DNA from 2 places in the Bacillus pacificus genome. Region 2 is predicted to be linked to the other one. Evidence: riboswitches for the same ligand, from Rfam matches in the RefSeq annotation. Region 2 holds a riboswitch; the other holds the start of a gene.
What was found. A riboswitch is a leader RNA that binds a small molecule or an ion and turns the genes downstream of it on or off. The one in region 2 is predicted to bind cyclic di-AMP.
Positions count from the first base shown of each region.

Region 1: linked by a shared signal. The riboswitch ahead of LMD38_RS22250 (SipW-dependent-type signal peptide-containing protein) and the one ahead of LMD38_RS17210 (APC family permease) in region 2 are both predicted to bind cyclic di-AMP.

Region 1 covers NZ_CP086328.1:4,291,795-4,307,463, reverse strand. Annotated here, with positions in the region: gene tenI (thiazole tautomerase TenI) at 1-206, shown strand, start outside; gene thiO (glycine oxidase ThiO) at 199-1,308, shown strand; gene thiS (sulfur carrier protein ThiS) at 1,324-1,527, shown strand; gene thiG (thiazole synthase) at 1,530-2,300, shown strand; gene thiF (thiazole biosynthesis adenylyltransferase ThiF) at 2,293-3,312, shown strand; gene thiD (bifunctional hydroxymethylpyrimidine kinase/phosphomethylpyrimidine kinase) at 3,319-4,140, shown strand; cyclic di-AMP (ydaO/yuaA leader) riboswitch at 4,226-4,373, shown strand; gene LMD38_RS22260 (hypothetical protein) at 4,467-4,853, shown strand; gene LMD38_RS22255 (hypothetical protein) at 4,870-5,100, shown strand; cyclic di-AMP (ydaO/yuaA leader) riboswitch at 5,362-5,507, shown strand; gene LMD38_RS22250 (SipW-dependent-type signal peptide-containing protein) at 5,606-5,710, shown strand; gene kdpF (K(+)-transporting ATPase subunit F) at 5,707-5,787, shown strand; gene kdpA (potassium-transporting ATPase subunit KdpA) at 5,807-7,474, shown strand; gene kdpB (potassium-transporting ATPase subunit KdpB) at 7,488-9,578, shown strand; gene kdpC (K(+)-transporting ATPase subunit C) at 9,595-10,176, shown strand; gene kdpDN (KdpD-like non-kinase potassium sensor) at 10,233-11,387, shown strand; gene LMD38_RS22220 (MFS transporter) at 11,412-12,593, opposite strand; gene LMD38_RS22215 (MarR family transcriptional regulator) at 12,733-13,194, shown strand; gene LMD38_RS22210 (patatin-like phospholipase family protein) at 13,323-14,177, shown strand; gene LMD38_RS22205 (hypothetical protein) at 14,306-14,509, shown strand; gene LMD38_RS22200 (NCS2 family permease) at 14,607-15,669, opposite strand, start outside.
Region 2 covers NZ_CP086328.1:3,300,415-3,316,083, reverse strand. Annotated here, with positions in the region: gene LMD38_RS17265 (peptide ABC transporter substrate-binding protein) at 495-2,123, shown strand; gene LMD38_RS17260 (GNAT family N-acetyltransferase) at 2,175-2,705, opposite strand; gene LMD38_RS17255 (response regulator transcription factor) at 2,848-3,546, shown strand; gene LMD38_RS17250 (sensor histidine kinase) at 3,536-4,603, shown strand; gene LMD38_RS17245 (M23 family metallopeptidase) at 4,686-5,546, shown strand; partial or broken gene LMD38_RS17240 (alpha/beta fold hydrolase) at 5,559-5,711, shown strand; gene LMD38_RS17235 (Nramp family divalent metal transporter) at 5,928-7,223, opposite strand; gene trhO (oxygen-dependent tRNA uridine(34) hydroxylase TrhO) at 7,701-8,660, shown strand; gene LMD38_RS17225 (hypothetical protein) at 8,918-10,393, opposite strand; gene panE (2-dehydropantoate 2-reductase) at 10,569-11,513, shown strand; one part of gene LMD38_RS17215 (IS3 family transposase) at 11,637-12,024, shown strand; one part of gene LMD38_RS17215 (IS3 family transposase) at 12,024-12,970, shown strand; gene LMD38_RS28650 (hypothetical protein) at 13,041-13,169, opposite strand; cyclic di-AMP (ydaO/yuaA leader) riboswitch at 13,309-13,455, shown strand; gene LMD38_RS17210 (APC family permease) at 13,600-15,426, shown strand.

The DNA of each region.
Region 1 (15,669 bases), 990 kb from region 2:
TTGAAGAAATTTCAGACATTGCAAAGTGTTTATCCATACCGATTACAGCAATTGGAGGAATCACTCCGGAAAACACTGGAGATGTTCTTACTAACGGCGTCAGTGGTATTGCTGTTATGTCTGGGATTATAAGTAGTAGTAACCCGTATAGCAAAGCGAAGTCTTATAAGGAATCAATAAGAAAGTGGGCGGAAAAACATGTGTAAGAAGTATGATGTAGCGATAATTGGCGGTGGTGTAATTGGTAGTTCAGTTGCACATTTTCTAGCAGAAAGAGGACATAAAGTAGCGATTGTAGAGAAGCAACAGATTGCATCTGAAGCCTCGAAAGCAGCCGCTGGTTTACTTGGGGTGCAGGCAGAATGGGATGAATATGACCCGCTATTTGAACTTGCTAGAGAAAGCCGTGCTATATTTCCACAACTTGCAGAAGTTTTACGTGAAAAAACAGGCATCGATATTGGGTATGAAGAGAAAGGCATTTATCGCATTGCTCAAAATGAAGAGGAGAAGGAAAGAATTCTTCACATTATGGATTGGCAGCAGAAAACCGGTGAAGATTCTTACTTTCTGGCGGGAGATCGTTTGCGAGAGAAAGAGCCGTATCTATCTGAGTCAATTATAGGGGCTGTATATTATCCAAAAGATGGTCATGTTATTGCACCAGAGCTTACGAAAGCATTCGCACATTCCGCATCATTTTCGGGCGCTGATATATATGAACAGACAGAAGTGTTTGATATTCGTATTGAAAATAATAAAGTGACTGGAATTGTGACAAGCGAAGGTATGATCACTTGCGAGAAAGTTGTTATTGCAGGTGGCTCATGGAGCACGAAGTTACTAGGTTATTTTCACCGCGAATGGGGTACATATCCGGTTAAAGGAGAAGTAGTAGCGGTAAGAAGTAGAAAACCACTTTTAAAGGCGCCTATTTTCCAAGAAAGATTTTACATTGCACCAAAGCGCGGCGGACGTTACGTAATTGGAGCAACGATGAAGCCTCGTACGTTCAATAAAACTGTGCAACCAGAAAGTATTACTTCTATATTAGAGCGCGCGTATACAATATTGCCTGCTTTAAAAGAAGCTGAATGGGAAAGTGCATGGGCAGGATTAAGACCACAGTCGAATCATGAAGCTCCTTATATGGGAGAGCATGAAGAAATAAAAGGTTTATATGCTTGCACAGGCCATTATCGAAACGGCATTTTATTAAGTCCTGTTTCTGGTCAATATATGGCTGATTTAATAGAGGGAAAGCAGGAGACTCACTTGCTAGATTCATTGCTTTCTAAAACAGTTTAGAAAGGGGATGGAAGTTTGAATTTAAAAATTAATGGTAATCAAATTGAAGTGCCAGAGAGTGTGAAAACAGTAGCTGAGCTACTTACACATTTAGAGTTAGATAACAGAATTGTTGTAGTAGAGCGTAATAAAGATATTTTACAAAAAGATGATCATACAGATACATCTGTTTTTGATGGAGACCAAATTGAGATTGTAACTTTCGTAGGAGGCGGTTGATTATGTTAAACATTGGACCATTTTCATTTCATTCTAGACTTTTATTAGGAACAGGAAAATTCCCTGATTTTGATGTGCAGCAAAAGGCAATTGATGTATCTGAGGCTGAAGTTTTAACGTTCGCAGTACGTCGTATGGATATATTTGATGCAAAGCAGCCTAATTTATTAGAGAAACTTGATGTGAAAAAATATACGTTATTACCGAATACAGCCGGAGCAAAAAATGCTGAAGAAGCTGTTCGTATTGCAAAATTATCAAAAGCTTCAGGGCTTTGCGACATGATAAAGTTAGAAGTTATTGGTGATGATAGAACGTTATTACCTGATCCGGTAGAGACGTTAAAGGCATCTGAAATGTTACTAGAAGAAGGATTTATCGTACTTCCGTACACATCTGATGATGTTGTATTAGCACGTAAATTACAAGAACTTGGCGTGCATGCGATTATGCCAGGAGCATCTCCAATTGGATCAGGACTTGGTATTGTAAATCCATTGAATTTGAGCTTCATTATTGAACAAGCGACAGTACCAGTTATCGTTGATGCTGGTATCGGTAGCCCGGCTGATGCGGCATTTGCGATGGAATTAGGAGCAGATGGCGTGTTATTAAACACAGCTGTATCAGGAGCAAAAGATCCTATTAAAATGGCACAAGCAATGAAATTAAGTATTGAGGCAGGCCGTTTAGGATTTGAAGCAGGTCGTATTGCACGTAAGCGTTGTGCAACGGCAAGTAGTCCTTTAGAAGGAATGAGCGTAGTTGAATAATCGATATTCTCGCCAAGAACTATTTTCTCCAATTGGAGAAGAAGGACAGCAAAAGATAAGGGAAAAGCATGTGCTTATTATCGGCGCAGGTGCATTAGGTAGTGCAAATGCAGAAATGTTTGTAAGAGCTGGTGTTGGTACAGTAACGATTGTTGATCGAGATTATGTCGATTGGAGTAATTTACAAAGGCAGCAATTGTATGCAGAGAGTGATGTGAAAAATAATCTTCCGAAAGCTGTAGCAGCGAAGAAGCGTCTAGAAGAGATTAATAGTGAAGTAAGAGTAGAAGCGCTCGTTCAAGATGTAACAGCTGAGGAATTAGAAGAGCTTGTTACAAACGTTAATGTAATGATTGATGCAACTGATAATTTCGAAACGCGTTTCATTGTGAATGATATAGCGCAAAAATATTCTATTCCATGGATTTACGGAGCATGTGTAGGGAGTTACGGCCTTTCTTACACAATTCTTCCTAGTAAAACGCCATGTTTATCTTGTTTATTACAATCGATTCCGCTTGGCGGGGCGACATGTGATACAGCGGGGATTATATCACCTGCTGTATCTCTCGTCGTTTCTCATCAAGTAACGGAAGCTCTTAAACTGTTAGTAGAAGATTACGAATCGCTTCGAGATGGACTTGTATCGTTTGATGTATGGAAGAATGAATATTCATGTATGAATGTGCAAAAGCTTCGTAAGCACAATTGTCCTTCGTGCGGAGAGAATGCCTTGTATCCGTATTTAAATAAAGATAATACATTGAAAACAGCAGTGTTATGCGGGAGAAATACAGTTCAAATTAGACCACCTCATAAAGAGGAAATAGATTTTGAACGATATAAAGAGCTGCTGAATGATCGTGTGCATGATTTAAATGTAAATCCATATTTATTATCATTTTCTGTGGAAGAAAAGAGATTAGTTGCTTTTAAAGATGGTCGTGTACTTGTACATGGAACGAAAGATATAAGCGAAGCAAAGACGATTTATCATCGCTATTTTGGATAGAAAAGGATGAGTGGGATGAAAGTAAATAAAGCTTTAACAATTGCAGGATCTGATAGTGGCGGCGGTGCCGGCATTCAAGCAGATTTAAAAACATTCCAAGAGCTTGGTGTGTATGGGATGACGGCTATTACGGCAATTACTGCTCAAAATACGCTTGGCGTTCAAGGGGTATATCCAGTTCCATTAGAAGGTATTACGGAACAGTTGAATTCAATTGGTACGGATTTAACACCAGATGCTGTGAAATTAGGAATGTTATTTAGCAGCGAAATTATTCAAATTGTAGCAGAACATATTAATAAATTTGGCTGGAATAATATTGTACTAGATCCTGTTATGATTGCTAAAGGCGGTGCATCATTATTACAACAAGAAGCAGTACAAGCATTAAAAGAATATTTATTACCAGTAGCAACAGTTGTAACGCCGAATGTTCCTGAGGCAGAAGTGTTAACTGGGTTGGAAATCCATAACGTTGAAGATAGTAAAGAGGCTGCAAAAGTACTGCATGAATTAGGTGCGAAATATGTACTTATGAAGGGCGGACATGCAGAATATCAAGGTAATGAAGTAATTGATTTACTTTTTGATGGAGAAAAGTTTATTGAATTTAGAAGTGAACGAATTCCTTCAAAGCAAACGCATGGAAGCGGTTGTACATTTGCTTCAGCGGTTACAGCAGGACTTGCGAAAGGATACTCAATTGAAGAGGCAGTTCAAGAAGCAAAACAATTTATTAGTATAGCAATTGAAGAGCCGCTGCATATTGGAAGTGGTCATGGACCGACGAATCATTTTGCGTATAAATTAAATAAATCACATGTATAAGTAGAAAAAAAGTCAGTTGTATAACTGACTTTTTTTCTGTTTACTTTTTCCAAATACAGGAGTAATATATCAGCCAGAATATATTTTTTGTAATACGCTGAGTCCAATTATATGGAGCGGAGGAACCAATTTGTGCAGTGTCACTAGGGGTGAATCTTTCAATTTTGAAAGTAGGGCTACTCTCAAAGTCCGAATCCGACAGCTAACTTCGTAAGCGTCTTGAGAGAGGACGGTGCCATGATGGATACATCACTTCATCGATCTGATTAGTATAGGGGAATATCAATCTATGTTTGAATTCTTTTATGCTAAGGAGGATGAGGTACATGGAACTAACACTTATTTGTGTTGGAGAAGAAAGCAAGATAAATAGTTTAATAGATTTAGTAGCCTTTCAACATGAGTTAATTATTTTTACAGCAAATGAAGAGATAGCGGCTGAAGTGAGGAATTGTGGATTTGATTGGACGTATAGTTGTAGTAAGGAGCAGGATTTTACTAGTATTTATGAGTGTATTAAGAAGGTGATTTTACTAGGGGATGAGCTTCCAATCGTTAGCTTCTTTACAGAACACATTCGCTTTTCTTTTCAAGCGCCTATTACTGTTGTTACAAGGAATAAACGGTATCCAGCGAGGCTCTATGAAACAATTGGAGCTACATTTGTCGTGTTTACGAATTGTGATAATATTTCTTTTTTATTTTTTGAATAGGGCGGGGGAGAAGAAGATGAAGGTGTTGTTACTAGGAGATATAGCGAATCGTTGGGCGGTATCGGTAGAGCGAGTTCAAGAATTGGTCGTACTTGATCCTATTTTTCCAAGGCCCTATATCATATTGCCATCAAAAGACGCTTTATATTTAAAAACAGATGTTATCGAATATGAGCAGCTACATGCAGAATTGTCACAAGTTTATATTCGCGGGAGAAATTTACGTGCTTTTTTACGAGGAGAATAAATAGTGAATGAAAAAAGAGCGAATGCTAAGTGCAACAAGCTATGCACTTCATGTCATTCGCTCTTTTTATTTCGTATTTAAAAGATCATTTATGTGAAAAAGAAAGAAAAGACGAGAAAACAGATGAAAAAATATTAATAACACTCAATGTAAGCGTTTAAATAGATGGATATTTTCTTATTTTCAGTAATTTAGCTCTTTACAAGTGAAAAATAGAGGAGTATATTTACTCTCATAAATCATTCATAAAATTTCCAAAAAAACCTAAAATCGCTGAGTTCCAGAAATGGAGCGGGGGAACCAATTTTGTGCATTGTCACTTGGGGTGAATCTTTCAGTTTTGAAAGTAGGGCTACTCTTTAGGCCCGAATCCGACAGCTAACCTCGTAAGCGTTTAGAGAGGAGGTTTACTTTTTGTTGTTCATTTTTTGAACACTGAGTAGAGCTCAGTGTTCTTTTTTAATATTTTAATGGTAAATTTTTACAGAAAGGTGAGAGGGTAGCTATGTTAGATGTTGTAATGATCGGAATTTTTGTTGTGTTAGTCGCATCGATGGCAAGTCTTGCAAGTTGGTCAGATAAAGTTGTGAAAGAAGGGAAGCAATCATGATGATTGCCTTATCAATTATTGTTGCAGCAATTACGGTGTACTTAGTGTATGCATTATTAAATCCGGAAAAGTTTTAATTAGGGGGAGTCATTCATTATGATCTGGGTTGCAGTCGTTATTACAATGCTATTGTTTATTCTTGTGGCAAAGCCAACGGGAATTTATTTAGAGAAAGCCTTTCAAGGGAGTAAAAAGCTGGATAAAGTATTCGGGCCTTTTGAAAAACTTATTTTTAAAATTACGGGTGTAAAAGAATATAATCAAACGTGGAAACAGTACGCATTATCATTAGTTTTATTAAATGGATTTATGATTGTTGTCGTATATTTCATTTTCAGACTACAAGGAGTATTGCCATTAAATCCAGCACACATTGAAGGAATGGAGCCTACGCTCGCTTTTAATACAGCAATTAGTTTTATGGCTGATACGAACTTACAGCATTATAGCGGTGAAAATGGTTTATCTTATTTATCACAATTAATCGGAATTACATTCTTAATGTTTGCAGCACCGGCAACGACTTTAGCGCTCGTTATGGCATTTATAAGAGGGCTTGCTGGAAAAGAACTCGGTAACTTTTTCGTTGATTTTACGAGAGCATTAACGAGAGTATTTCTTCCTATCGCATTTATGGCGGCACTAGTCTTTGTTGCACTTGGCGTACCACAAACGTTAGACGGTGCCGTTACAGCACAAACAATTGATGGGGCAAAGCAAAGCATATTACGCGGGCCAGTTGCATCATTCGTTTCTATTAAGGAACTTGGAAATAACGGCGGTGGATTTTTCGGAGCAAACTCTACACATCCTTTCGAAAATCCAGGACAAATGAGTAATATTTTGCAAATGATGCTTATGATGTTATTGCCAACAGCACTTCCATTTACGTATGGACGAATGGTGGGCAATAAAAAGCAAGGTCGCATCCTTTTCGTTTCACTATTCATGGTCTTTTTACTAGGGTTTATAACGATTACGACATCTGAATTACATGGAAATCCAGCTTTAAATGGAATGGGTATCGAACATGTACAAGGAAGTTCAGAAGGAAAAGAAGTAAGGTTCGGAACAGTATTTTCTTCACTATACGCAACAGTAACGACAGCTGCTGAAACCGGAGCGGTGAATACGATGCATGATACGTTAACACCAATTGGCGGGTTAGTACCACTCGTAAATATGATGTTAAACACAGTATACGGCGGCGTTGGAGCAGGCTTTGTGAACATTATTATGTATGCGATTATTGCAGTTTTTATATCTGGATTGATGGTTGGACGGACACCGGAGTTTTTAGGTAAGAAAATTGAAGGGAAGGAAATGAAATTAATTGCGGTAACGATACTATTTCATCCACTGCTTATTTTAGGATTTTCGGCATTGGCTCTTTCTACACATTTAGGAACAGAAGCGATTTCTAACTCGGGCTTCCACGGTTTAACACAAGTTGTTTATGAGTATACGTCATCAGCTGCGAATAACGGATCTGGATTTGAAGGGTTAGCAGATAATACACCGTTTTGGAATATTACAACTGGTTTAGTTATGTTTTTAGGACGCTATTTTAGTTTAATTACGATGCTAGCTGTTGCAGCTTCATTGAAAGAGAAGACGGTTGTGCCAGAAACAGTCGGAACGTTCCGTACGGATAATAGTTTATTTGGCGGCATTTTCATCGGAACAATTGTAATTGTCGGTGCATTAACATTCTTCCCGATGTTAGTACTCGGCCCAATTGCAGAATTTCTTACATTGAAGTAATGGAGGGTAAATGATGAGACCGGTAGTAGTAAAAGAAAAAAGAGTAAATGAGTCACACATACATGCAGTAGAAGATGAGGTTAGACAAGCGAAAACGATGGATCGTGATATCGTGAAACATGCGATGAAACAATCCTTTGCGAAATTGAATCCGAAAGTTATGATAAAAAATCCGATTATGTTCGTTGTGGAGATTGGATTTATCATTACGTTCATTTTATCGTTTCTTCCAAGTCGTTCTAGTAGTGTACCAGGATGGTTTAATATAACAGTTTCCCTCATTCTATTATTTACAGTTTTATTTGCTAACTTTGCAGAAGCATTAGCGGAAGGACGGGGGAAAGCGCAAGCTGATTCTTTAAAACAATCGAAGAAAGATGTGTTTGCAAATGTTGTAAAAGAAAATGGAGACATCGTCCAAGTTTCAGCAACTGATCTAAGAAAAGGTGACGTTGTTATTGTAAAACAAGGAGAAATGATTCCAAGTGATGGAGAAGTAATAAAAGGGTTAGCATCTGTTGATGAATCTGCGATTACAGGGGAATCAGCTCCTGTAATAAAAGAAGCAGGCGGTGATTTTTGTTCCCTGACAGGCGGTACGATGGTTGTAAGCGATGAGATTACGATTGTCATTACGAGTAATCCTGGTGAATCATTTATTGATAAAATGATTTCGTTAGTAGAAGGAGCTGCGCGTCAAAAAACGCCGAATGAAATTGCTTTAAATACAGTATTAACGAGTTTAACGCTTATTTTCTTAATCGTTGTTGTGACGCTGCCGATTTTCACAAATTATTTAGGGTTTCAAATTGATACAGCTGTACTTGTAGCATTGTTAGTTTGTTTAATTCCAACGACAATTGGTGGATTATTATCAGCGATTGGTATTGCCGGGATGGACCGCGTGACAAAGTTTAATGTGTTAGCGATGTCGGGTAAAGCAGTAGAAGCTGCTGGCGATATTAATACAATTATTTTAGATAAAACGGGTACGATTACTTTCGGGAACAGAATGGCTCATACATTATTACCTGTAGGAAATGAAACGATTGAGCAAGTTGGAAAGTGGGCTGCGATTAGCTCAGTTTTAGATGAAACACCAGAAGGTCGATCAGTTATCGAGTATGTGCAAGCGAAATCTATATCATATAATAGAGAACTTGCAGAACAAGGTGAGTTTGTTCCATTTAAAGCAGAAACGAGAATGAGTGGTGTTGATTTACAGGATGGAACGAAAGTGAGAAAAGGTGCTGTCGGTAGCGTGATTGAATGGGTTCAGTCACAAGGTGGAACAATTCCGAAAGATGTAAATCAAAAAGCAGATTTCATTTCAAAAGAGGGCGGAACACCACTTGTAGTTGCAGTAGATAATCGTATTTACGGTTTAATCTATTTAAAAGATACAGTAAAACCTGGTATGCGTGAACGTTTTGAACAGTTGTGTCAAATGGGGATTAAAACGGTTATGTGTACAGGGGATAACCCATTAACAGCAGCAACCATTGCAAAAGAAGCAGGAGTAGATGAGTTTGTTGCTGAGTGCAAACCAGAGGATAAAATTGCAGTTATTAAAGCGGAGCAAGATAAAGGGAAACTCGTAGCGATGACAGGTGATGGTACAAATGATGCGCCGGCATTAGCGCAGGCTGACGTTGGATTAGCGATGAATAGTGGTACAACAGCTGCGAAAGAAGCAGCGAATATGATTGATTTAGATTCGAATCCAACGAAGATTATTGAGGTAGTAGGAATCGGTAAGCAATTGTTAATGACACGCGGTGCGTTAACGACGTTTAGTATTGCAAATGATATCGCAAAATATTTTGCAATCATTCCAGCGATGTTTACACTTGCGATTCCGCAAATGGAAGCATTGAACATTATGAAACTAACATCACCACTGTCAGCGATTTTATCAGCATTAATATTTAATGCAGTTATTATTCCATTACTCATTCCATTGGCGATGAAAGGTATCGCATATAAACCGATGAGTTCGAATGCACTACTTGGCCGAAACCTACTTATTTATGGGCTGGGCGGAGTGATTGTACCGTTCATTGGAATTAAAGTAATTGATATAATTGTCGGCTTGTTCATATAAGGAAGAGGGGAAAAAGATGGCGAAGAAACAAAGTATACTATCACCAATCATCCGTATTACTTTTACATTTTTAGTGTTGTGCGGACTTGTATATCCACTTATTATTACTGGTATTGCACAAGCAGTCATGAAGGATAATGCGGATGGAAGTCTAATATATAATGATAAAAATGAAGTGATTGGTTCGAAATTAATCGGTCAAAATTTCACAGATCCACGTTATTTTCATGGGCGTGTTTCTAGTATTGAATATAAAGCAGAGGCATCTGGTTCAAATAACTATGCACCGTCTAATCCAGATTTAGAGAAACGAGTAGAGAAAAGTATTGAAGAGTGGAAGAAACAAAATCCCACCGTACCAGTTACAGAAGTGCCAATCGATTTAGTGACAAATTCAGGTTCAGGGCTTGATCCTGACATTAGTCCGAAGGCAGCTTCCGTGCAGGTAGAGCGCATCTCTAAAATAACGAATATTTCGAAAGAAACGTTAAATCAATTGATTAAGGATCAAACAGAAGGCGCGGCACTTGGCTTATTTGGAGAGACCCGCGTAAACGTTTTAAAGTTAAATTTAGAATTACAGAAACTAATGAAATAGTAACAGTGCTACCTCAATCTAACGGATTGAGGTAGCGTTGTTTCAAAAGAAAGGTTGTGAGTGTTTTGTATGCGGATGACTATAAACCGACGTTTCAAAGGCGAACACCAGAGGAATATTTAGAATATATTCGTCAGCAAAATCGGGGACAGTTAAAGCTATATGTAGGAGCAGCTCCAGGCGTAGGGAAAAGTTATAAAATGCTACTGGATGCTAGAGAGATGAAAAAGGACGGTATGGATATTGTAATTGGTTTAATTGAAACGCATGGGAGAAAAGAGACGGAAGACGCAATTGCTGATTTAGAAAAGGTTCCTTTAAAAGAAATAGAGTATAAAGGGAAAGTGTTTTATGAACTTGATGTGGAAGGAATTATAAAGCGTGCACCGCAAGTCGTTGTTGTGGATGAACTTGCACATAGTAATATTCCCAGTTCTAAAAATAAGAAGCGTTATATGGATGTACAAGAATTGTTAGAGGCTGGTATATCCGTATTGTCAGCGTTTAATATTCAACATTTAGAAAGTGTTCATGATATTGTAGCTCAAATTACGAATGTAAAAGTAAGAGAACGAATTCCAGATTTTATTTTACAAAAAGCAAATGAAATTCAGCTTGTCGATGCAACGCCGGAAGTACTTCGGAAGAGGTTAATAGACGGAAAGATATATAAAGAAGAAAAAATTCAGCAAAGCTTACAAAATTTCTTTACGCTTAATAATTTAGGAGCACTAAGAGAATTATCGCTTCGTGAAGTCGCTGACGATATGGACGAGAAAATTAGTCAAACAGTGATAGAACCAATTGGCGTGAAAGAAAAAATTCTCGTTTGTGTACAGTACAGTTCAACAGCAGAGAAATTAATACGACGGGGCTGGCGCATGGCTGATCGGTTAAACGCTGAATTGTATGTATTAAATGTTGAAAGAGAAAATATAGATTCTCTTTCAGTTGGAAAAAAGCAGACAATTGAAGAGTGGAAGGCGCTCACGAATCAATTTGACGCAAGTTTTGTATTAGAAGAAGCGAAAGGAAGAAAGCCAGCGGATGTTATTATTGAAGTTGCAAAAAGATTACAAGTAACGCAAATTTTACTTGGGCAATCAGCGAGAACGCGATGGGAAGAAATTCGAAAAGGTTCGATTGTGAATGAAATTATGAGACAGACGAAGCATATTGATATTCATATTGTTGCGGATCAACGAGTTTAAAATAGAGCCGACCTTTCGGGGGCTCTATTTTGCTTTTTGTAAAGCATGAAAATGTATCATTTTCATTGCATATAAAATGATAAGTAGAAATGTAATTGCACCTATGAAGAAAATCCAAAAGTAATTTTGATTAAATAAAAGAAATCCACCTATAAGTGGCCCTGTGCCCATACCAAGATAGCGGATGAAGTTGTACATACCGATAGCAGTTGCGCGTTCTTGTACGAATTCTTCCGTTAATAAAGTAGTGTGAGTTGGCATAGAAAGTCCCATACTAAAACCGTACAATGATGTAACGATAATGATAAATGGGATATTAATGCTATATGTGAAAGAGAATAAAGTGACACATATAATATTGAAGAAACTAGTGGTGAATAAAGCTTGCTTTGTTGTGAATTGTTTTTGCAAAAATTTGTAGCAAGAACTTCCTAACATAATAGAAAGGGACATCGGTACAAACATAAGACCAATTTCACTTGCAGTTAGGTGAAATAAATTTGTTAAAATGCTCGGTAAAAAAACGAGGAAGCAAAAGTAAATACAAAATTGAATAAAGCCAATAAGAGTAATAGAAAATCCAGTTTTATTTTTTAAGATAAACCAGTAATTCTTTTTTGATTGTGGTTGCTTACTTACAGTTGGTTTTGTTTCTGGAAGTAGTGAAATGTTTATCATTAATAAGAGAATGCCAAGTATAGATAAAAAGAGAAATACGGATAAGTGGCCATTTATACTGCCGAGATAACCACCAATGAGAGGACCAATCGCAGGTGCGAGGGCAAGTAACATTTGGTATAGGCTCATTGCTTCTCCTCGTTCTTTTCCTTCAAATAAATCGCCGATAATCGTTGCTGAAACTACAGGTATAGCCGCTATTCCTATAGCTTGAACAGCTCTAAAAAAGAGAAATAAATAAATGTTTGCCGAAAAAGCACATCCGATTGAACCAATTGTACTAATGACTAAACTAGGGATAAGGACAGGTTTTCTTCCTTTTGTATCAATGAAAGGTCCATATACGAGCTGCATAATTGCAAGAATGAATGTGAAAAGTGAAACTGTGACATTTACAAGATAAGGAGAAGTATGAAAAGAACCTTGAATCATGGGCAAGATAGGTGTGTAAATATTTTGAGCGAAGGAACCGAGTAAGGCACTAATACAGACAACATATAAAATGAAATGTAGTTTGGATTTTTTCATTGTGTTAACCTCCTTCTTTTTGGTTTCCTTGGAAACTAAATTTATTTTAACATGTTTTTCTAACTTGTAAATATGAAAAAATAATTTTAAAATGGTATATAGTTAAATCGTTTCTTTGGAAACTTAGGGGGCGAATAGATTGGATTATACAACGAAACAAATGGAAATACTTTCGGACATTCGTACACTTTTGCATAAAAGAGAAGAACATTTGAAAGGACAAAATGAGAAGTTTCTTCGTGAGACAGGTGTAAGTGCTATGTCTTTATCTGAGTTACATGTAATCGAGTGTATCGGGAAAAATGGTCTGATGAATGTAACGGCAATTACGATAGAAATGGGAATGACGAAGGGCGCAATCTCTAAAGTTTGTACAAAGTTGTTCCAAAAGAAATTCGTTGAGAAGATGCAAATGTTAGACAATCAAAAAGAAATTTTCTTCCGCTTAACGGAAAGCGGAAATGAAATATATAAAGCTCATGATAAATTGCATAAACAAGCTGAAGAAAAGTGGCTGTTACTTTTAGATAGATATACGAAAGAAGAACAAGATTTTATTCAAAGGTTCGTCAAGGATGTTTCCGATCATTTGGAAATATAATTGGAAGAAAAAATTCCGTTTTCTCAAGTCTTTTAAATATAATTTCTGAAAGAACTCATATATAATAGAAACAGATACTTAACATAGTGAATAATTAAAGGGTCAATATATATAGAGGAGAGAGTAACATGCTTGAAAATACAGGGTTAGTATTAGAAGGCGGCGGTATGCGTGGTGTATATACGGGTGGGATATTAGAATACTTTATGGAACAAGATTTATATTTTCCATATGTAATCGGTGTATCAGCTGGTGCTTGTCATGCAGCGTCGTATCTTTCCAGACAAAGAAATAGAAATAAAACAGTAAATATTGATTATGCATCACATCCGAAATATTTATCGTATAAAAACTTATGGAGAAAACGTCAGCTATTTGATATGGATTTTATTTTTCATGAAATTCCAGAAAAGCATGTGCCGTTCGATTTTGAAACATACTTTAATAGCCCCGAGCGTTTTCTTGTAGGAACGACGGATTGTGAAACAGGACAGTCTGTTTATTTTGAAAAAGAAGGAACGAATGATGATGCACTAAATTTATTACAAGCTTCTAGTTCATTACCTTTCATTGCACCAGTAGTAAATTACCGAGGTAAACAATTATTAGATGGCGGGATTTCAGATCCAATTCCAGTTCGTAAAGCACAGGAAGATGGATTTAAAAAATCAGTCGTAATTTTAACAAGAAATCACGGTTACGCAAAGAAAAAATCAAGATTTGGGTGGATTGCTGCGAAAGCTTATAAAAAATATCCGAATCTTGTTAACACGATGCTAAATCGTTATGAAGTGTATAATGAAACACTTCACTACATTGAAAAAGAAGAACAAGCAGGTAATTTATTTGTTATTCGTCCAGAAGTACCGCTTCAAGTAGATCGTATGGAAAAAGATACAGCAAAATTACAAAATTTATACGAGCAAGGCTATGAAGATGCAAAGAGACAGTTTGCTGATTTGCAGGCGTTTTTGCAAAAATAATGATTAGGCTGTGGAGATGGGATTCTCTGCAGTCTTTTTTATTATTGGTTTCGATACCGAATGTTGGTTATACACGTTTTTTATATTATGGTATAATATGGATAAAGGTATGTGGAGAGGTGATACATATGAAAAATGTATATAAAGGGCTTAGACATACTGGATTTATCATGATGCTTATTTTTGGTGGTGTATTTTTACTTCGCTGGTTTATTCATGATGAAATGTTATTAGATCAACTTATTGGTTTTAGTGTGGGCATAGTAATGATTATTTCATCAGTTTTCATTCAAAAGTGCAGTAAAGAATTACAGGTAGAAGAAAAGTATTAAATGGTTATAAGCTCCTTCATATTTTGGAGGGACTGTTATAGTTTGAATGATTGTTATAAAAGAAAAGTAGAGCATCGAATTTCGATGCTCTACTTTTTTAATGTGGTAAGAAAATCAATTGATAAGCGAACAAGATTCCAAATACATACACAAGCGGGTGAACAGCACGGAACTTACCTTTTGCCACTTTCATAAGTGGGTATGAAATAAATCCAAGTGCGATACCTGTTGCGATACTTGATGTAAGTGGCATGCTTAAGATTACTAAGAATGCTGGGAATGCTTCATCAAATGCGTCCCAATCGATGTGGCGAACTGAGCCCATCATAAGACTACCAACGATAATTAATGATGGTGCAGTAATAGCGGATACACCAGAAACGGCACTTACTAATGGTCCGAAGAATGCTGCTAGTGCGAATAAAACAGCTACTGTAACAGTTGTTAAACCAGTACGACCACCAGCTGCAACACCAGCAGATGATTCAATGTAAGCTGTTGATGGTGTTGTTCCGAACATAGAACCGATTGTTGCTGAGAATGAGTCAGATAGAAGAGCTCGTCCAGCTTTTGGAAGCTTTCCATCTTTCATAAATCCACCTTGTTGAGCAACGCCAAGTAATGTACCTGTTGTATCGAATAATGTAACAAGGAAGAATGAGAATACAACGCCGTATAATCCGTAGTTAATTACATCAGATACAGCAGTAATTGGATTTGAAACGATAATGCCTTCTGGTAATCCAGGCATTGATGTAACACCGTTTGAGAATGATAATTGTCCCGTGAAGAAAGCGATAATACCAGTTAATAGCATACCGATAAATAGTGCGCCATTTACATTTAAAGACATAAGGACAATTGTAATTCCAAGTCCAGCTAATGCGAGTAGTACTGGAGCAGAGTGAAGATCACCAAGTCCAACTAAATTTGCTTCATTTTTTGTAACGATACCTGTTAAACGTAAACCGATAAAGGCGATGAAAAGGCCGATACCAGCAGTAATTGCATGTTTTAAGTTTTCAGGAATTGCTTCCATTAATTTTGTACGGAAAGATGTGAATGATAACAAAATTAAAATCATACCTGCTACGAATACAGCAGAGAATGCAATTGCGAAAGTCATGCCTTCATGAGCTTTTACAACAGAGTAAGAGAAG
Region 2 (15,669 bases):
ACCAACAGTTCTTGTTTTGTCGTAATCGCTTTGGCAGCTTCAACCCTTTCTTTCTTCCTTCACTTTATATTTTGACTATACGAAACAAAGTTCTCGTTTTTCTTACTTGATTCTTACAAAATCCTTAAGTGTATAAGATTTGTAAAATATCATTTTCTACTTAACCTGAATTCCAAAAAACAAAGTGGCATTGCTGAATGGAGATACGAAAATATCCTAACCAAACTGTAACCTATACGTCTATTAAGTTAGTTATGGGGGCATTTACATGAAACAGAGAAAAGTTAAAATAAAAAAGGAGGTATGCAATAAGAGTTTTTTATAAACACTTGAGCGAACAGCGCAGATTAAACATTCAATATTTAGCTATCCTTTTTAAAAGAGTAGCTTTTTTTGAACGAATAAATATTCAAAAGAATGTCGCATCTTTCTGTTCATATTTCTGCTATAATATATAACGCTTTATAATATTTTATATTTAAGGAGAACGATTCATGAAGCGAAAAAAGAGCCATTTAATGGTAATGGCACTTGTTACATCTTTATTATTAACAGCTTGTAATAATAAAGCGAATAAAAGTGACAGAGAGGCAAAAAAACAAGTATTAAATGTAACAGTATCAGAAGAAATTCCTTCACTTGATACAGCGAAAACGATGGATGGTACGTCAGCGCACGTTATGCAGAACATATTTGAAGGGTTGTATGTATTAGATGATCAAGATCAGCCGATTCCAGCAGTAGCAAAATCGTTTAAAAGAAGTGAAGATGGTAAAAAATATACATTTGATTTGCGTAAAGATGCAAAATGGTCAAATGGAGACAGTGTGACAGCAAATGATTTTCTGTTTGCATGGAAACGTGCAATTAATCCTGAAACAGCGTCTCAATATGCGTATATGCTTTTTTACGTGAAAAATGCAAAAGAGATAAATAAGGGAACAGTGCCTCTTGCTGAACTTGGGGTTAAAGTTATAAATGATTATAAATTGGAAGTGGAACTTGAACAGCCAATCCCGTATTTTTTACAGTTGTTAGCGCTACCTATTTACTTACCACAGCATGAATCATTTTTGAAAGAACAAGGAAAGAATTATGCATTGGAACCTAGTAATCTCATATATAATGGGCCATTTGTATTAGAGAAATGGAAGCATGAACAAGAGTTTCAATTAAAGAAAAATGCTACATATTGGGATGAAAAGAAAGTGAAATTAGACGAGATAAACTTTCAAATTGTAAAGGATACAATGACCGCTGTTAATTTATACGAAGCTGGTAATTTGGACCGGGTGCCTATTAATTCTCAATTTGTAGACAAGTATAAAGGGCATAAGGAGTTACATATGTCGAGCGAACCTGCAATTGCTATGCTACGTTTTAATGAAAAAAATAGTGCGTTAGCAAATAAGAAAGTGCGTCAGGCTATTTCATTCGCATTAAATAAAGAGGATTTCGTTGCTCATTTTATTAATAACGGAGCAAAACCTGCAACTGGGCTAGTACCAGTTGGGCATATCAATGAAGAAACGGGAAAAGATTTTAGGAAAGAAAACGGAAACCTTTCTTTATATGATGTACAAAGTGCGAAAAAGATTTGGGAAGAAGCGAAAAAAGAGCTTGGAGTAGAACAAGTAAACCTCGAGTTTTTAACGTTTGAACAAGATAACGCAAAACGTATGGCAGAATATATAAAAGGTGATTTAGAAAAGAATTTACAAGGATTAACGATACAAATTAAACAACAGCCATTTAAGCAAAAATTACAGTTAGAACAAACAGGTGATTATGATATAACTATGGCAAATTGGGGACCCGACTATAAAGACCCAATTAGTTATTTAGAACTATTTACGACGGGTAATCAAAATAACAAAATGAATTATTCTAACCGTCACTACGATGAATTAATAAAGAAAGCGAAAAGCGATCTAGTATTAGATCAGAAGAAAAGATGGGAAGCATTGCAAGAGGCCGAGCGTATTCTATTAGGGGATGCTGCGGTCGCACCGCTTTATCAAATGGGCTCAGCTTACGTACAAAATGATTATGTAAAAGGAATTGAAAAGCATCAATTTGGTGGTATTTATACTTATAAGAATGCTTATATTGCTAATGAATAAATACAAAAAACCTTACTTTTTAAAAGTAAGGTTTTTTACATATGAATTTTATTAAACCGATTTTAATAAAGAATAAAAATTTGTATCATATGGAATATCATCTTGATACATATAATTTTTTAGAACGCCTTCTTTTTCAAATCCTAATTTTAATAGCACTTTATTGGAAGCTTCATTTTCAAGAAAGACAATTGCTCCGATCCGTTTTAAATGAAGTGTGTGGAAACCGTATGATATAACTTCAGAAATAGCTTCTGTCGCATATCCCTTTCCCCAGTGTTCAGGGAGAAAGGCATAACTTAAATTGGCCCGTTTATGCTCAGAAGACCAATCGTGAAAACCGATGGTACCAATGAGTTCTTTCTTGTTTTTTAATTGGATTCCCCATTTTATACCACTTCTTGCATTGTAACTCAACTTAAAGTTATGAATGATTTGTTTTACTTGATCAATATCCTGTAATGGCTTTTGCCCATAATAGCGCAGTACGTCAGTATTAGAAAAGCATTGTAGTATACCCGGTGCATCTTCTTCGGTAAGTTCTCTTAAAATGAGTCGATCGGTTTTCAATATAGGAAACATGCTTTCACTCCATTTCTTCTGAAACTAGAATGTGTTGTTATTATATAATGTAATCTGAAAAAAAAGATTATTCAAGAGGGAGGTATGGTTTTGATTTATGATAAAATTGATTGTGGAATATATTTCAAAAAGAGGTTTGTATATGGAGAAAAATTCAATTTTAATTGTAGATGATGATCAAGATATTGTTAGATTTATGAACGTGAATTTAATGCAAGAAGGTTTTAAAGTTTTTAGTGCTCATAACGGAGAAGAGGCTTTAGAAATAATAAATAAAAATAACATTCAACTTGCTATTTTGGATATTATGATGCCACAAATGGATGGGATAGAATTGTGCAGAAGGATTAGAGAGAAACATAGTTTACCAATTATGTTTTTAAGTGCAAAATCATCGGATGTAGATAAAGTAATTGGATTTAGTACTGGGGCAGATGATTATATAGTGAAGCCGTTTAGTACAATTGAATTTATAGCGAGAGTGAAAGCTCAATTAAGAAGGTATACATATTTCAATCAAAATGCTGTCCAAGTAATAAAAAAGAAAATAAACATTAGAGGTTTAGAAATAGATGAAGTGTCTAGAACAGTAATGTTATATGGAGAAACAATCAATCTTACAAAAACGGAATATGATATTTTGTATTTAATGGCAGCTGCAAAGAATCGTGTATTTACTATTGAAGAAATATATGAGAGCGTTTGGAAAGAAAGAGCCTATGAAAGCAATAATACAGTAATGGTTCATATCGCAAGGTTAAGAAATAAAATTGAAGAGGATCCAAAAGAACCGAAGTTTATTCAAAATGTTTGGGGAGTCGGATATAAAATTGAAGATTAAATCATTACAAGGCATTAGAGCTAAGTTTTTTACCGCATTCATATGTAGCATCTTGTTAGCAACTGTAAGTATAATAGTGTTTCAAATTTTAATTGGAAATATATATAGTCATGTTACTGCATTAGAGGAAAAATATTCATTTTTATATTTTATAGTTTTTTTAATTTTTACTACGACATACTTTGCATGTATGACAAAAACAATGATGAAACGATTGTCTGAAATTAATAAGAACGTGAAGGAAATAAGGAATGGTAATTTTGAAGTATATATACCTATTTCAAAAAATGACGAGATTGGTGAATTAGCAGCAAATGTTAATAGAATGGCTAAAAGTTTAAAAGAGTCTATTGAGAATGAAAAAAAATCACAGGAAATGAAAAATGAAATGATTAGTAATATTTCGCATGACTTACGAACACCTGTAACATCTTTAATCGGTTATGCGGACTTGTTAGGAAATAAGTTGCATTCAAATGGAGAAGAATGTGAACAGTATGTAAGCATATTAAAGCGAAAAAGTTATGAATTAAAAAATCAAGTAGATGATTTGTTAGAATACTGTCAAATAAATTATAGAGAGATTGAATTACATAAAAGTGTAGTAAATATGAAAGCGTTAATGGAACAAATTATGATTGATTTTGTGCCACGATTAGATGATGCTGATATGAGCCTTTGTATTAAGGGGGATAAAGAGTTACATGTGGAAATGGATGTAGCACTTATGGTGAGGTTATTCGAAAATGTAATTAGTAATAGTATTATGTACGGGAAAGACGGAAAGGAGATTGTAATTCAAGTTTCTAAAAGAGACATGAATGTTGAAATAGAAATTAAAAATTTTGGACAATGTATTCCAGATGAGAACCTTCCTTACGTTTTTGAGAAGTTTTATCGTGGTGAAAAATCACGTAGCTCCCATACAGGTGGAAAAGGAATGGGACTTGCAATTGCGAGAAGTATAGCAGAGCTTCATAAAGGGGATATCACTGTGCGCAGTAACGAGAAAGAAACTGTTTTCACTATCGCTTTACCGCAGCATAAAAAATTGTAAAAAAGTCGTAAGTATTTCTTTTATATGTCGTAATTTTTAATTCGTATCATGTAGAACAAAGATATGAGAGTAGGGATACGACATGTGGAAGAAATATGTATTAGTAATTTTAGTTGCTTTTGTACTTACAAGTTGGAGTATAGTTTATTTAGCTAAAGGTGTTATATCAGTCATTGGGTGGTGGAGTATACAAGCCTTTAGCATAGTATCACTCTTTATTTTAATAGGGATAACGTTACTAATTGTGTGGAAAGGAATTTTCAGACAACGAATAGATGGAGCGCTACTCTTCATCGTTATTTTCTCTATCATTGGAGCTTGGCCTTTAGGATGGTTTGCGAACATTGGTAGACTTGCTTACCCGGCAGATGTACATTCTACGAGCCCTAAAGTAGTCGTGCGCTTTCCTTTAAATGAACGAGCATTAATAGGTTGGGGTGGTGATCGTTTAGAAACGAACTATCACGTTATCAAACCAAATGAGCGCTGGGCATATGATATTCTCATTCCTCCTGCTGAAGTGAAAAGTAGTAAGTTGGATGATTATGGAATATATGGAGCGAAAGTAATGGCACCAGCTTCTGGAACAGTTGTATCAATTAATAATGATGAAAAAGATTTAGTTCCGGGATCGGATGATTTTCAGTCAATGGCGGGAAATCATATTTATTTACGACTAGATGAAACAGGGACATTTTTGGTTCTTGCGCATTTAAAGAAAGGGTCAATTAAAGTGAAGGAAGGACAACATGTAAATGAAGGAGAATTTCTTGCTCAGGTCGGTAACTCAGGAAGTTCAAGTGAGCCACATTTACATATTCATCATCAAAGGCAGGATCCATCCAAGGTAAGTATGTTTCTTTCGGAAGGATTACCACTTTACTTTCGAACTGAGAAGGGTGTGATAATGCCGGAAAAAGGAGAATATATAAAAAGACATTAGGGGGAAACTCTGATGTGGGAGAAATATTATATCGAAACTGATAGAGGGAAATTTGAGTATTTTCAAAAGGGAGAAGGAAAACCACTTTGTGTAACACATTTATACAGTGAGTTTAATAGTAATGGTAATTTATTTGCTTCTGCATTTACGAATCATTACACAGTGTCCGCATGAATTTGCAGTGGAAGTAGCGGAGCTTATGCCAAATGCGATAATGTCGACATTTGAATACAGTAATCATTTTCCATTTATTGAGGAGGAAGAAGAGTTTATAAAATTTGTTGAAAGCACGGTCTGTCATGTAAATGGATGATGAAAATCTATAATTTAAAAAGAAGAAGGCTGTCTTCAACACAAATTTGAGACAGCCTTCTTCTTTCATTATCCTACAAACGTTTGATACAGTAAGAAAATATTTAAAATGATAACAAGTACAGCAATGATCCAAGCGATAAAGGTAGTTATGCGGTGATTAACGAGTGCACCCATAATTTTTTTATTACTTGTAAACATAATAAGTGGTACTAATGCAAAGGCAATACCGAATGATAAGACAACTTGACTCATGACTAGAGCGTAAGTTGGATTTACGCCTAAAGCGATAATCACTAGTGGTGGAATCATTGTAATAAATCGGCGTAAGTATAACGGAATATGCATTCGAATGAAACCTTGCATAATAATATCACCTGACATTGTACCGACAGAAGAGCTAGATAGTCCTGCTGATAAGAGCCCAATTCCAAATAAAGCAGCTGATACAGGGCCCACTAAAGTACTGAACTGGTTAAAAGCAACATCAAGATCTTCGACATGCAAGCCGTTTTTAAAGAATAGTGCAGCAGCAACAATTAACATACTTGCATTAATTGCTCCAGCGATAACCATTGCAATAATGATATCAATAAACTCGAAGCGGAAAATCTTTTTCTTTTGTTCATCATTTGTTCCGACTACGCGGCGTTGCGTTAAGGCGGAATGTAAATAGATTGCGTGCGGCATAACTGTCGCCCCTAAAATTCCGGCTGCAAGTAATATACTGTCTACACCTTGGAATTTTGGAATAAATAGTCCTGAAAGCAAAGGGCTTAATTCCGGTTTTGCATAAAAGACTTGTACACCGAAAGCGATAACAACGATAAAAATCATTCCTGTTATAATAGCTTCTAATGGACGGAAGCCTCTGCGTTGAAATTCAAGAATAATAAATGATCCAGCAGCTGTAATTAAAGCAGCTGGTAACATTGGAATTCCAAATAATAAATACAATCCGAGTGCTGCCCCGATAAATTCAGCTAAATCAGTAGCCATAATAACGAGTTCACCTTGTATCCATAAGCCGATGGAAACAGGTTTTGGGAAGTTTTCTCGAGCAATTTCAGGAAGGTTTCTACCTGTAGCGATTCCTAATTTAGCTGATAAAGTTTGGATTAATACAGCCATTAAATTAGAAGCGAGAATTACCCAGAGTAATAAATATCCATATTGTGATCCAGCGGCAATATTTGTCGCGAAATTGCCAGGGTCAATATAAGCGACTGAAGCGATGAAAGCAGGACCTAAGAATGGTAATAGTCTTTTTAAGCCTTTCGTTTGTCCGCTTAATGCTAAATGCGCTGATTGAACAGTTGTACTTTGAGAAGGGACATGTTCATCTTTTGATATATCTTTATTCATAGTAGTTTTCCCCTTTGGTATGTTAACTTGATGAAATTATTGTAAGTATTCTTATTCTTTATTTCAATACATTTAAATGTACTAGGTTATATTTTTTATTTGAACATAAATGTTTCCTTAGTGCAAATTATATGCCTTAATACAATGAATGGTGTGGTGTTATTAAAAATTGGGAGTTTATGGTGTGATGACGTGGGGAAACATAATGAATTAAAGGGCTGTTTTTGAAATTTATGTGAACATAAAGCCGATAATACAGCATATTAATTGATGGAATTGCATTTGTATGATATATAATATATTGGGATTACAACATAACCATAGTGTTTTGGTGTGTAATCTTGTTTTTTATTTTTGTTAACTGATAGAAAATAGTATAAAGAGAAGAAAATGGGATTCATTTTCTTATTATATATGTTTTGATATGAACGTTAACTTATACATGATTTTAAAAATTAGATAGGTGGTAGAAATACATTGGCAACTACAAAACCATACAGAGTATTACTATATTACATGTACACAACAATTGAAAACCCAGAAGAATTCGCGGCAGAGCATTTAGCATTTTGTAATTCACTTGAATTAAAAGGTAGAATTCTTGTAGCAAAAGAAGGTATTAACGGAACTTGTTCTGGTACTGTAGAACAAACAGAGAAATACATGGAAGCTATGAACAACGATCCACGTTTTGACGGTATCGTATTTAAAATAGATGAAGCTGATGGTCATGCATTCAAGAAAATGCACGTGCGTCCTCGCCCAGAATTAGTTACACTTCGTCTAGAAGATGATATTAATCCACACGAAATAACTGGGAAGTATTTAGAGCCAAAAGATTTTTATGAAGCAATGAAACAAGAAGATACAGTTATCATTGATGCACGAAATGATTATGAATTTGATTTAGGTCACTTCAAAGGTGCGATTAAACCTGATATCGAATCATTCCGTGAATTACCAGATTGGATTCGTGAAAATAAAGAAGTACTTGAAGGTAAAAAGATTTTAACGTACTGTACAGGCGGAATTCGTTGCGAGAAGTTTTCTGGTTGGTTAGTTCGTGAAGGTTATGAAGATGTAAGTCAGCTTCACGGCGGTATTGTAACGTACGGAAAAGACCCAGAAGTACAAGGTGAGCTTTGGGATGGACAATGTTACGTGTTCGATGAGCGTATCGCTGTACCAGTAAACCAAAAAGAACATGTTATCGTTGGTAAAGACTACTTTACAGGTGAACCTTGTGAGCGCTATGTAAATTGTGCCAATCCAGAATGTAACAAGAAAATTTTATGTTCTGAAGAAAACGAAGCGAAATATTTACGTGCATGTTCTCACGAATGCCGTGTAAGCCCACGTAACCGCTACGTAATACAACATGAATTAACGGAAGAACAAGTAGCTGCTGCATTAGAGAAAATCGAAGCAGGGAAGTAAGAGGAATTCGTGTAATAAAAAAGGGTACTCCAAACTTTATGTTGGAATACCCTTTTTATATTGTCCGGTTCAGCCTTTTGTCGGTTTCTGTCGGTAAGTCGATATATCTGGAAAATCGCCGATATATTTTGAGTTGCGCTGATATATTTAAAAAATCGCTGATATATTTCGAGATGCGCCGATATATCCGAAAAATCGCTGATAAAAATTTCAATTACTGTAGCGTGCCACATATTTCAATGTAAAAATAATCATCTTTATTTCGAATCATCTTTCTCTCTCACAGCAGAAAGTACAGTTTGTTTAACCCATGCTTTTCTTCGTTTATGTTGTAGACCCCATTGGTATAAACTTTGCGCACCTAAAATAAGTGAAATGACGATGCCGCTAATTGCTATTAAAAGCGCGAAAAATTCAAGTGGCGACGATATTTTGTTTGAATCGGTGTTTCTTAACAAGTCAATCATAGTAAACCCTAACATTTGGCCCACAACAGAGTAAAGCGTTAAAATTAATAATAAAAGACTATCCTTTTTAGAAGCGACATTTTCTTGATATTTAAACAAACTATCAAGATTTTGTTTTGCATTCGAGTATAAAACCTCGATGTTAAAAAGCTTTCTTAAGCGAAAGAAAATATCTTCACTCTGTGATTGGGATACGAGCTCTAAAGAAAAGTAATTTGCAGTAAATGAATTGATTGAGTAAATTAATTTCTCGATTTCATTTGTATCTTTTTCAATGTTTAGTTCAGCATAAGCGTTTGCCATTTTTAACAAAACAATTTTATGAAATAGATTTAATAATAAAGCGTAATAAAACTCCCCATACATTTGACTCGCAAGCTTAGTAAATTCGTGTTCCCCCTCATTTGTTACACAGGTGAATATATGTTCTTCCATTATGAAATAGCGATTTGGAGCCCACCTCTGGTAAGCGTGTTGTTTTAAATAATCATGAATATAAGGAAGATTATTTGCACTTACATAAGCCTTGCCGTTACTTGTTAACCCAGAAAGACTGGAAGTACGATAAACATCCACTTCGGTAAGCTCCATCTCTGCTTTTATACATAGTAAAGTTTGAACGTACATTCTTTGATCTTCAAAGAAAGGAAAGGTTTGAAAGTAAGAACTTCTTAATCTCTTCTTCTCAAAGAAATCTGTTACGCCATGAAATAAATAACCAAAAATGAACCTTTCCACTTGGGAATATTTTTTTCCATTACATTCAATGCAAATCGTTTCATTTGTATCATTTTTAGTTTCAAGTACACGGAAGCGGGCGGCGAATTCAATTGCTTCTGATAATGTCATGTTTGGAGCGGTCTCTACTTCTGTCCGAATTGTTAAGAAGCCAAGCTCATAAGGACAAAGTGTTACGTCAATAGAATGAATCTTAAATGGAACGGAAATAAGATTTGTTGTTAAATGTCCAGTTAAATTAAGGTCTTTAGAATAGCGCTGCAACCCCTTTTGATGCTCTGAATGAGGAAATAAAATTTTATTTGTAAATGAAAGATAGTATGCTTCCATATTTTGATGTGAAACTTGAAACCTTCCATAGTATGTATTTTCATTTTCAAGATGATCGAGTCGAAAAGGGCGAAAGTCATTTTTCTGTAAGAAAGGGAACATATTTTGTTCATACCCAGTTTTAAAAGAAAACGGGAATATAAATTGAAATATAGCTGTTGTTACATCTTTTTCTTCAATTGTTTGTATTGCCTCCATTTACATTGTTTCCTTTCCATATATGCTATAAAAACAACATGCCCAAATTTATTTGAAAATAACCACTGTTTTATACTTGATTAAGAATGAAAATTCAGCTTATTTAGTAGGGGACATGTATAATGTTATGTATACTAAAAGTTATAAATTGATATTTTGAAAAGGGGGATGTTGTATGCGGATTTTAGTATTAGGAGCTGGCGGCGTTGGAGGATTTTTTGGGGGACGCTTAGTAGAAAAGAGAGAAGAGGTTACGTTTCTTGTTCGCAGTAAAAGGAAAAAACAATTGGAGGAAAGAGGACTTGTAATCCGCAGTGTTAACGGGGATTTTTCCTTCCAACCGAAATTAATAACGAAAGAAGATCGAACTGCTCCATTTGATGTCATTTTATTTTCAACAAAAGCGTATCACTTAAACGAGGCAATTCAAGATGTGAAGCCTTTTGTAGGTGAAACCACTGTGATTATTCCATTGTTAAATGGTATCGCTCATGTATCACTATTACAAAAGGAATTCGGTGAGGAAAAAGTAATTGGCGGTTTATGCTTTATCGAGACGACTTTAAACGATCAAGGAGAAATTGTACAAACTAGCGCTGCCAACAGACTTGTGTTTGGAGAAATGAAGTCTCAAGATTCAGAGAGAATAAAGCATATTTCTAAAGCATTTGCAGGTACGAAATCTAGTTTTGTTTTAAGTGAAAACATTATGCAAGATATGTGGCATAAATATTTATTTATTACTGTAATGTCGGGTGTGACGACATTAATGCGGGCACCGATAGGACCGATTCGTGAAAGCGAAGGTGGACGCGATTTTATCCAAAACTTATTTGAAGAATGTATGCAAATTATGAGATGTATAGGAGCGCCAATTAAAGATAATATTGTCCAAGAACATATGAAAACAATTGATAAAATTTCGTATAATATGAAGTCATCGATGCAGCGTGATATGGAAAAAGGTTCGTCTATTGAAGCGAAGCACTTACAAGGATACTTACTAGATGTAGCAGAACAATTTTCTATAGAATCACCATTATTAGGAGCAGTATATCAAAATTTGAAAGTGTATGAAGAAATGACCTTTAACAAATCAGCAATACAATTGGATGTATGAAAAAATAAAAAAGAAAGCAATATATATAAACTGTACCCTATAGAATAGACACTTAAAAAAAGTCTATTCTATAGGGTATTTCTTGTATAATGAGAGAAAAATGAGAATCGGAGAAATTTCAAAATGACGAAAAAATTGCTTACAGAAAAGGAAATTCAAATATTATCAAAAAATCGATACGTAAAATCGGTAAGCCAAAAAGGAATTACCTATACCGATGAATTCAAGCGTATTTTTATTAAGGAAAATGAACAGGGTAAACCACCTCGTATTATTTTTGAAGAATGTGGTTTTGATATAGATATCATCGGTCTACAACGTATTGTGTCATCAGGAAATAGATGGCGTACGTCCTATAAGCAAAACGGTGTATGGGGCTTAAGAGACACACGTAAGGAAAACTCAGGAAGAAAGTCAGAAAGAGAACTTACATTAGAGGAGAAATATGCACGTTTGGAAGCGGAACGAAACTTATTAAAAGCTGAAAATGAACTGTTAAAAAAGATCAAATTTATGGAAGGGAGGATGGGAAAGAAATAACGTTACACGCTAGTCAAAAGTACCTATTAATTCGTTCTATCATTGAAAAATACCGCCTGAAAAATATGGTGAGATATTTGTGTCAGGTCGCAGGCGTTTCACGTTCTGGATACTATAATTATTTTTTAGCCATTTCTCAAAGTCGGCGAGAGAAAAGAATACATCAAGATGAAATAGTGAAAGAGATTATATTAAAGGCATTTCGATTTAAAAACCGAAAAAAGGGGGCTCGTCAGATCAAAATGACATTGGCGGGTCAATTTCAAGTTGTCTACAATTTGAAACGCATCCGTAGAATCATGAAAAAATATGGGATAATCTGTCCTATTCGTAGAGAAAATCCCTATAAAAAAATGTTGAAAGCGACGAAAGAACACTTCGTGGTACCCAATCGATTAAAACGCGAATTTAGGCAAGGTGTACCGGGAAAGGTACTTCTTACAGATATCACATACCTGTTTTATGGTAAGAATCAAAAAGGATATTTATCTACTATTCTAGACGGGTCTACGAATGAAGTTTTGGCGTATCATGTTTCAGAACGACTTACCTTAGATATCGCAACGACGACGCTGCACAAACTAAAGAAGAATAAGAAGGTACGATTAACGCAAGATGCCTATATTCATTCTGATCAAGGTGCTCATTACACAAGTCCTACCTATCAAAAATTAGTCAAAAAATTAAAGCTGGGACAATCTATGTCAAGGCGAGGAAACTGTTGGGATAATGCCCCACAAGAATCTTTTTTCGGGCACTTTAAAGATGAAGCACACATCAAAACTTGTACATCTTTCACACAGTTAAAACAAGAAATTAAAGACTATATGAAATACTATAATCAGCACAGATATCAGTGGAATTTAAAGAAGATGACTCCTGTCGAATACAGAAACCATCTTCTTGATGCCGCCTAACTTTTTTTAAAATGTCCTTTACAAAGGGTACAGATTATATAAGTGTATTGCTTTCTTTTTTTATGACAAATCATTTATTTCTTTTTGTTCTATCTGTCAAATTTATTTCCTGTTCACGTTTACCGTATAATTGATTAATTTCATTTGCTAATGCATCTAAATAGGAATCGGAAAAAATAGGCTTCTTTTCTTTAGACATATAGGTCTCCTTTATTGATTTTTTAGTATTCATTATGTATATTTACCGGCGGATTATGCGCAATCATTTTAATTTTTTCTTTTTAAAAATTTTTGTTTACATTTTGAAAATAAAGGAGTATTATAATCCACAGTTTCAATTTTCTAAATCGCTGAAACCGCATGGTGCGGGGGACCCGTTCTTATGGATTAGTTCTTAATCCAATGGGGTGAATCCTTGAAAAAGGTAGGGCTACTCATAGGCCCGAATCCGACAGCTAACCTCGTAAGCGTTATATTGAGAAGGAAGGTGGAGCTTGTGCGACAAAAAATATAATGTCTACAAGTCTATTTCGTTATGGCTTGTAGACATTTTTTGTTTTCTGAAGAAATCGTTTATCCGCTATAACTAGCAGAAAAGTTCGTACAAAATTATTGGAGAGTGGACAGCAGTGGTTTCATCTATTAAAAGATTTTTAATTGGAAGACCGTTAAAATCAACGGAGCTTGGAGAACAAAAGCTTAATAAAACGAAGGCGTTAGCCATTCTTTCTTCTGACGCATTGTCATCAGTTGCTTACGGTCCAGAGCAAATATTAATTGCACTAGCAGGTGTTGGAGCAATCGCTTATTGGTATTCTATTCCGATAGCCATTGGGGTATTAGTATTATTGACAGCCCTTATTTTATCTTATCGTCAAATTATTTTTGCTTATCCGCATGGCGGAGGGGCGTATGTTGTATCAAAAGAAAATTTAGGGATGAATTCGGGCTTAATTGCTGGAGGATCTTTATTAGTCGATTATATTTTAACTGTTGCAGTAAGTGTGTCTGCAGGTACAGATGCGCTAACATCTGCTTTTCCTAGTTTACATGCACATAATGTAATCATTGCGATTATATTTGTTATATTTATTACCATCTTAAATTTAAGAGGGGTAACGGAATCAGCTTCCGTTTTAGCATATCCTGTTTATTTATTCGTTTTAGCATTATTTATATTAATTGGTGTAGGGATATATAATATTTTAACTGGTCACGTGTCACCGAATTTACACACGCCGATTGGAACACCAGTTGCAGGGATTAGTTTGTTTTTACTGTTACGAGCATTTGCATCAGGAAGTTCTGCTTTAACAGGTGTTGAAGCAATTTCAAACGCAATTCCAAACTTTAAAGATCCTGCACCTAACAATGCAGCGAAAACATTACTTGCAATGGGTGCATTACTTGCAGTTTTATTTTCAGGAATTGTGTTCTTAGCTTATTATTACGGAATTTCCCCAAGTAAAGAAGTAACAGTTGTTTCACAAATTGCTGAACAAACATTTGGACGTAATTTCATGTACTATTTTATACAAGGTACAACAGCTTTAATATTAATCCTTGCTGCTAACACAGGATATTCTGCGTTTCCGTTATTAGCAGTAAACCTTGCAAAAGATAAGTTTATACCGAGAATGTTTACGATTAGAGGAGACCGCCTAGGTTACTCAAACGGAATTATTATACTTGGAATTGCATCGATTATTTTAATTGTAGCTTTCCAAGGGCAAACAGAGCATTTAATTCCATTATACGCAGTAGGTGTATTTATTCCATTTACACTTTCTCAAACGGGTATGGTATTAAAATGGCTTCGTGAAAAACCTGAAGGATGGGCTTTGAGATTAACGGTCAATTTAATTGGTGCAGTCATTAGTTTTATCGTAATGAGTATGTTCTTTTTAACTAAGTTCGCACAAGTTTGGTCAATCCTTATTTTCTTACCTGTTATTATCTTCTTGTTCCACCGAATTAAGAAGCATTATGATGCAGTAGGTGACCAACTAAGTTTAAAAACTTGTGAACGGATTGTACCGATTGAAGGAAATGTAATTGTCGTTCCAGTAGCTGGTATGACGCATGTAGTAGAAAATTCATTAAACTATGCGAAGTCTCTTTCTGCAGATCAAGTTATCGCTGTATATGTTGCTTTTGACAGAGAAGAGGAAAAGAAATTTGAAGAGAAATGGAAGAAGTGGCAACCTGAAGTAAGGCTTGTTACATTACATTCTCATTATAGAAGTATTATTCAACCGCTAACAAAGTTTATTGATACAGTACAATATAAAGCGAGTGAATCAAATTACCGAGTTACTGTCGTTATACCACAGTTCATTCCGAAAAAAGGTTGGCATAACATTCTTCATAATCAATCTAGTTTACTTATTCGTGCGTATTTACTTTATAAAAGAAATGTTGTTATTACGACAGTTCCATATCATTTGAAAAAGTAAGAAGGTTTTTTAAGGATAGCTTTACGTAAGTGAAGCTATCCTTTTTGTGTATACGCTATGCATAATTGCATATGGGTTATAAAAGTATATTAATATAATTTTTTCGTCTTGGAGAAAGTAGAGATTTTTGTTGTGATATATGGATATTTTAATTGAAAAAGTGAAGTGGATTATATTTTGAAATAAAGACATGAAGGCTTGAAAATAAAGGGAATAAAAATACTTCTTTACGTTATATAAATA